Regions from separate parts of the Allobosea sp. P4_E12 genome, predicted to be linked through region 2. Evidence: riboswitches for the same ligand, from Rfam matches in the RefSeq annotation. Region 2 holds a riboswitch; each other region holds the start of a gene.
The links. A riboswitch is a leader RNA that binds a small molecule or an ion and turns the genes downstream of it on or off. The one in region 2 is predicted to bind thiamine pyrophosphate.
Positions count from the first base shown of each region.

Region 1 (2,195 bases), on a different contig from region 2:
CATCGCCGCGCCGATGCCCGAGGTGATGTGGTCGTAACCCGGCGCGATGTCGGTGGTCAGCGGTCCCAGCGTGTAGAACGGCGCCTCGCCGCATTCGCGCAGCTGCTTGTCCATGTTCTCCTTGATCTTGTGCATCGGCACGTGGCCCGGGCCCTCGATCATCACCTGGCAGCCCTTGTCCCAGGCGACCTTGGTGAGCTCGCCCAGCGTCTCCAGCTCGGCAAACTGGGCGCGGTCATTGGCGTCGGCGATCGAGCCCGGACGCWGGCCGTCGCCGAGCGAGAAGGAGACGTCATATTTGCGCATGATCTCGCARATCTCGTCGAAGCGCTCGTAGAGGAAGCTCTCCTTGTGGTGCGCGAGGCACCAGCGCGCCATGATCGAGCCGCCGCGCGAGACGATGCCCGTGACGCGGCTCGCAGTGAGCGGGACATAGGGCAGGCGCACGCCGGCATGGATGGTGAAATAGTCGACGCCCTGCTCGGCCTGCTCGATCAGCGTGTCCTTGAAGACCTCCCAGTCGAGCTTGATCGGGTCGCCGCCGACCTTCTCAAGCGCCTGGTAGATCGGCACCGTGCCGATCGGAACCGGCGAGTTGCGCAGGATCCAGGAGCGGATGTTGTGGATGTTGCGGCCGGTCGACAGGTCCATCACCGTGTCGGCGCCCCAGCGGATCGCCCAGACCAGCTTCTCGACCTCCTCGGCAGCGCCGGACGTCACGGCCGAATTGCCGATATTGGCGTTGATCTTGACCAGGAAATTGCGGCCGATCGCCATCGGCTCCAGTTCGGGGTGGTTGATATTGGCCGGGATGATGGCGCGGCCGCGGGCGATTTCCTCGCGCACGAATTCAGGGGTGACGAATTCCGGAACCGAGGCGCCAAAGCTCTCGCCATCGGCATGGCGCTCGCGTGCGCCTTCGAGCATCGCGGCGCGGCCGAGATTCTCGCGATGCGCGACATAGATCATCTCGGGCGTGATGATGCCGGCCTTGGCGAACTCGTACTGGGTCGCCATCTGGCCGGGCTTCGCCTCGAGGATCGGGCGTGGGGCCGGGCAGGCGGRAACGAGCTGTTCAGGCGAGATATGGCCGTTATCGGCGGCAGTGACGGCGCGGCCGGGCACGGTCGTGAAGCCGGAGGCATCGAGCCAGGCGCGGCGCGGCTGCGGCAGGCCGGCATTCAGGTCGATCGTGACATCGCTCTCGGTGAACGGACCGGACGGGTCGTAGATCCGGACCGGCGGCTCGGAATCGGTGGTGAGCTGAACTTCGCGGAAGGGCACCCGCATCTCGGGATGGTCCGGCGGCGCGACATAGATCTTGCGCGAGCCGATGATCGGTCCGGTCGTCACGCTTTGAGGGGCAGCCTTGACGGTATTCTTCTGGGGCTTGGTGTGGGCGTTCATGGGATCTCCTCCTTGGTCCAAGGTTCAGGAGATCCGGGTTTAGAAGCGGTCCAGTCGCTGTCTGCGGGTACACGTGTGGCGCACGCCGCGTTCCAGTCCCTCCGCCGGTATGACCCGGATCAGGTTCGACGGGTTCGGCTTTGGACGCCATCTCAGCTCTTGCGAGCACCCCTCGGAACGAAGCGGAGGTTAGGGCCGGCGGCTCTTGAACGCAACCGGCAAGGGGCGGGATGCGGCCCTGCCATGCGGCGCCGGAATGCCGGGCTCAGGCGAGAATGTCGACGTTCTGGCCCTGGCCAGCGGCAAGAGTAGCCTTCTGGGACTCGGCACTCTGCTGCAGCATATCCACGAGCGCCTGGTCGGACGTCGCCTGCTGCTTCACCATCGCTGTCTGCAAGGTCTGGCGGGTCGAGGCTGCCTGGCTTGCGGCAAAGCCCTGCGCGATCGCGACGGTTGTCTCACTCATCTCAACTCTCCTTACGACAGGTCTTAAGCCGGAGAGCTTGCTGATTCCTGAATCCCCTGATCCGGGGAGACCGGCGCGACGGTCGCCCGCCGCGCCGGTTCTATTGGTTCACTGCGGCTGATTCTGCCCGGCCAGCAGCGGGGTGATGCGTCGGAGCGTGACGCGGCGGTTCTCGCGGGCGGCCTCCTGCGTCTGCACCTTGAGATACTGCTCGCCATAGCCCTGCGTCGTCAGGTTCTCCGGCGGCACCTGGAAATCGCGCGTCAGGATCTCGGCGACCGATTGGGCCCGGCGATCCGAGAGCGAGAGGTTGTCGACATCC
Region 1 covers NZ_JBFUIY010000008.1:98,704-100,898, reverse strand. The annotation lists gene thiC (phosphomethylpyrimidine synthase ThiC) at 1-1,407, opposite strand, end outside; TPP riboswitch at 1,486-1,590, opposite strand; gene AC1DW9_RS12445 (hypothetical protein) at 1,673-1,873, opposite strand; gene AC1DW9_RS12440 (OmpA family protein) at 1,982-2,195, opposite strand, start outside.
Region 1: another riboswitch for thiamine pyrophosphate. It lies ahead of thiC (phosphomethylpyrimidine synthase ThiC); the one in region 2 lies ahead of thiO (glycine oxidase ThiO).

Region 2 (2,195 bases):
CCACCGTGTTGCTGCGATGGGTGATTTGCAGCCACTCAAGATACTCGGCGAGGCGAACGGTGATGATCTGGACGGTCTTGCCCTTGGCCAGAAGCAGCTCCGTCGCGGCAGCGAACTGGCGCTTCCATTCGGGATAGGAGCGGGGGATCCTGGGGTCCTTGCCGACCATGTCCAGCAAGGCAGGAAAGTCATCTTCTGAATACCACGGTACCAGCACGGTGTCGTAGTAATCGAACTTCCGCATGGCTGTGTCCGCCCAGCAATCGGAAAGCGTCGCCCAGCTCCGATCCTACCAGTTCTCCTGCTGGCTTACGAGTTGCGCGCAGTGCCTCACCGGTTTGCGCGCGGGCGAGTTGCAGATCTCGGGATATTCGGTCGGCGCCATCACGAAGGATGCAAGCCCTCCGTCGGGCACGGAAAGCCCGTTTCAAGCCCGTTTCCTGGGCTCTGCCCCGATCCCGCCCCGGCGCGGGGATCGGCCGTTTCCTTCGCGTCCATTCTGTCAGGCGCGCCTAGGCGCTGGCCGGCAAGGATTTCAGCGTCCTGATGATCTCGCTCTCGGTATAGGGTTTTCGAAAGAACCGGGCCCGCTCCGGCAATTTCTGAGGGTCGACCCGGACATGGCCCGAGGTCACCATCAGCCCGATCGGCGGCCATTTCTCGCGCACGACCTCGACCAGCTGCAGGCCGTTCAGCGAGCCCGGCATCTCGACATCGGTGAAGAGGATGCGGACATCGTCGCGTTGCTCGAGAATGGCCAGGGCCTCGTCGGCGGTCGCTGCCTCTACGGCGAGGTAACCGGCCTCCTCGACGAGCAAGGCCGCATACATCCTGATGATCGGCTCGTCGTCGACAACGAGAACAACCGGCTTTTCCGCGTCTGTAGGCACTGGGCTTCTCCTGAACCGCCTTCTTGTCGCGGCGGTAGAGGTCCAACGGCTCATGGACCGGAACGTTCCGCCGTCGCGCCTGCTTTGGGCGCTACGGACAATGCATGCTGTTGGCATGGCCGGCGGAGCGCTCCCTCGTGAAGCCGCCCGCCTGGCCGCGCGTGCCGGCAGCGGAAGCGGAGCGCGGGTGAATGGCGGCAGGCGAGGTGCCTCAGCAGCGCCTTGGACCCGCGAAGATTCCCGGCCCCTGGCCCGCCAGCCGGGGTCCTCCCGGCGTTCGTGTCGGATTGGCCTTGACCTCGCTGCCGCCCCGGCTCCAGACTGCGCGGATCCAAGGAGATCCCCGGCAAGGGGCTGAGAAACCGCTGGCAGACCGGGTGTCCCCCGGAGAGGCGCGCGGAAATCCTTCGAACCTGATCCGGCTCATACCGGCGGAGGGATGGAGCGTCGCGGCACTTGCCGGCAGCCGAAGGGTTGCCAGATCTCCTTCCCCGAGCGGGCGAGGAGTTTGCCATGCGCGGCCCGCCACATACCACCCTTCGCCGCTCTGGCGGCGCTTCCGGGCCTGTCGCCTGCGAGGTGCCGGCCGTCACCGATATCGCCATCATTGGCGGCGGCCTGATCGGTCTGTCCATCGGCTGGCGGCTGGCCCGGCGCGGCTTTGACGTGACCGTTTTCGAGCGTGGCACGATCGGGCAGGGGGCAAGCCTTGCCGCGACCGGCATGCTGGCCGCGGCCGCCGAGCTGGAGCCGGGCGGCGAGGAGCATCTGCCGCTGGCGCTGGAAAGCCAGCGGCTCTGGCCGGGTTTTGCGCGCGAGCTCGAAGCCGAGAGCGGGCTCGGCATCGACTATCGCCGGGACGGTGTCCTGCTGGTCGCGCTGGGGCGCGAAGAGGTCGAGCGCCTGCGTTTTCGCCATGACCTGCAGCGCCGCGCCGAGCTTGAGGCGGCATGGCTCGGCGGGGCGCAATGCCGCGAACGCGAACCCGGCCTGAGGCCTTCGGTCGTTGCCGGTATTTTCTGCCCGGCCGACCATCAGGTCGATCCGCCGCGCGTCATGGCGGCGCTGCGACGCGCCTGTCTCGCGGCCGGAGCGCATCTGGTCGAAGCCTGCGAGGCCGAGCCGGAGCTGGCCGGGGGGCGCGCTCTCGGCGTCTCGACGCCACGCGGGCTCTGCAAGGCTCCGATCGTGATTGCGGCCGCCGGCGCCTGGACCCGAATTCACGGGCTCGACATCCCCGTGCGCCCGCTCAAGGGCCAGTCACTCGCGCTCCGCAGCACGCCCGAGACCGGTACGCTTGCGCGC
Region 2 covers NZ_JBFUIY010000013.1:172,882-175,076, reverse strand. The annotation lists gene AC1DW9_RS18485 (hypothetical protein) at 1-244, opposite strand, end outside; gene AC1DW9_RS18480 (response regulator) at 513-890, opposite strand; TPP riboswitch at 1,215-1,347, shown strand; gene thiO (glycine oxidase ThiO) at 1,404-2,195, shown strand, end outside.

Region 3 (2,195 bases), on a different contig from region 2:
ATCGACAGGCCCGCCTGGACGGTCGCTCCTGCGACGAGGCGAGCGAGATAGGGGCCGAGCGACGACAGGGCCGCGACGTCGCCGCCGGCTCGCGCCAGCCCGGCGAGCGAGGCGCCGGCGAGCGCAAGGATGGCAAGCGCAGTGAGCGTGGCCGGGCGGAGCAAGGCCTCAGCGGCTCGCTGCGGCGAGCCAGGCGTCGATGAAGGTTCGGCGCTGCGTGCGCACCTCGTCCGGCGTGAACAGCAAGGTTCGTTCCGGCTTGACGACATCGGCGAATGAAGCCGGCAGTCCACCTGTCGCCTGTTTCGCCGGCATCATCCAGTTGCCTTCCGGGATCAGCGATTGGAAGGCGTCCGAAAGCGTGAAGGCGAGGAAGCGTTTGGCGAGTTCCGGCTGCCGCGTCGTGCGCGTCATGCCGGCGAGTTCGACATGCAGATAGTGGCCTTCGCTGAAGGGGGCGGCCTTGTACTGCGTCTTCTTCTCGGCGCCGATGTGATAGGCCGGCGATGTCGCGTAGGAGAGCACCATGTCGGCCTCGCCCTTGAGGAAGAGTCCGTAGGCCTCGGACCAGCCCTTGGTGAAGGTGACGATGCGCGGCTTGAGCCTGGTCCAGGCGGCGTCAGCGCCGTCGCCATAGACGGATCGCATCCAGAGCAGGAAGCCAAGCCCGGGCGCGCTGGTGCGCGGGTCCTGCAGCACGAGCTTTGGCCCATTCGGATCGTCGACAAGCTGCTTCAGGCTGGTGGGCGGCGCGGCAAGTTTGGTTGAATCATAGACGAAGGCGAGATGCCCCCAATCGAAGGGCAGGAAGGTATCGTCAGTCCAGGCGATGGGCAAAGTGAGCGCGGCACGGTCCTGGCCATGGGGCTGGAACAGTCCCGTCGCCTTGGCTTCTGCAGCAAGGTTCATGTCGAGGCCGAGCACGGCATCGGCCTTGGTCGCCTCACCCTCCAGCTTCAGGCGCGCGACGAGGGAGCCGGCATCATCGCTTGCGACCCAGTTCAGCGTGCAACTGCATTGCGCCTCGAAGGCCGCCTTCACTTTCGCGCCGGGACCGTATTTCCCGGTGAAGGAGGAATAAGTGTAGACCGTCAGTGCCGGTTTCTCCTGGGCCATGGACGGCGTCGCGAGCAGGAGCGCCGAGAGCGCGGCGGCGATCCGGGTCAACCGGTTGTTCAGAAAGGTCATGGCGTCACCCCGCATGCATTCGACGGCAGGCCATGACGGTCGAGAGGGAAGGCGGTCTCCGGATGCGAGACGCCAGTGCTCAATCCCTCCGCCGGCACGATCCGGATCAGGTTCGACGGGTTGAAAGCCCTGCGCTTCCCTCTCAGCCCGAAATCGCCGGGCACCCCGTTGAGACGGTCAAGGGAATAGCGAGCGGGCCGGGGCGAGTCCAGTTGATGCCGCCTGGCCATCGCAAGGGCCATTGCGTCTGGCCGCATGGTCATGCTGGTATATCTCTTGCTTAACAGAAGGCAGGCGCGCCAGGCGCGAAAGCTCAAGAGCAAGGGGATGCCGAATGCGACTCAATCGCCGTCAGATTCTGGCCGGAAGTTCCGCTTTAACCGCTTCCAGCCTCGTTGGATTTCCGTCGCGCGCGCAGTCGCGCGCCAATACGCTGCGCTTCATTCCGTCAACGCCGTTGCCCTCCCTCGATCCGATCGTCGCTACGAGCTATGTTATCCGCAATCACGGCTATCTGATATATGATACCCTCTTTGCGACGGACGCGCAGTTCCGCATCCAGCCGCAAATGGTCGAGAGCTGGGAGACTGCGCCGGACGGGCTGCGCTGGACCTTCCATCTGCGCGACGGACTGATGTTCCACGACGAGCAGCCGGTCAGGGCGCAGGACTGCATTGCCTCGATCAAGCGTTGGTCGGCGCGCGATGCCTTCGGGCAGACTTTCGCGACATTCGTCGAGGGTTACGATGTCGTCGATCAGCGCACCTTCGCCATCCGCCTGAAGAAGCCCTTCCCGATGCTGCCGGACGCGCTCGGCAAGCTCTCCTCGAACGTGCCCTTCATGATGCCCGAGCGCGTGGCCATGATGGAGCCAACCAAGAACATCACGGAGGCGATCGGTTCCGGACCCTGGCGCTTCATGGACAAGCAATGGGTGCCGGGCCAGAACGCGATCTATGAGCGCTTCGCCAAGTACAGGCCACGAGAGGAGGCTCCGTCCTGGGCCG
Region 3 covers NZ_JBFUIY010000001.1:245,328-247,522, reverse strand. The annotation lists gene AC1DW9_RS01170 (ABC transporter permease family protein) at 1-164, opposite strand, end outside; gene thiB (thiamine ABC transporter substrate binding subunit) at 169-1,188, opposite strand; TPP riboswitch at 1,255-1,366, opposite strand; gene AC1DW9_RS01160 (ABC transporter substrate-binding protein) at 1,523-2,195, shown strand, end outside.
Region 3: another riboswitch for thiamine pyrophosphate. It lies ahead of thiB (thiamine ABC transporter substrate binding subunit); the one in region 2 lies ahead of thiO (glycine oxidase ThiO).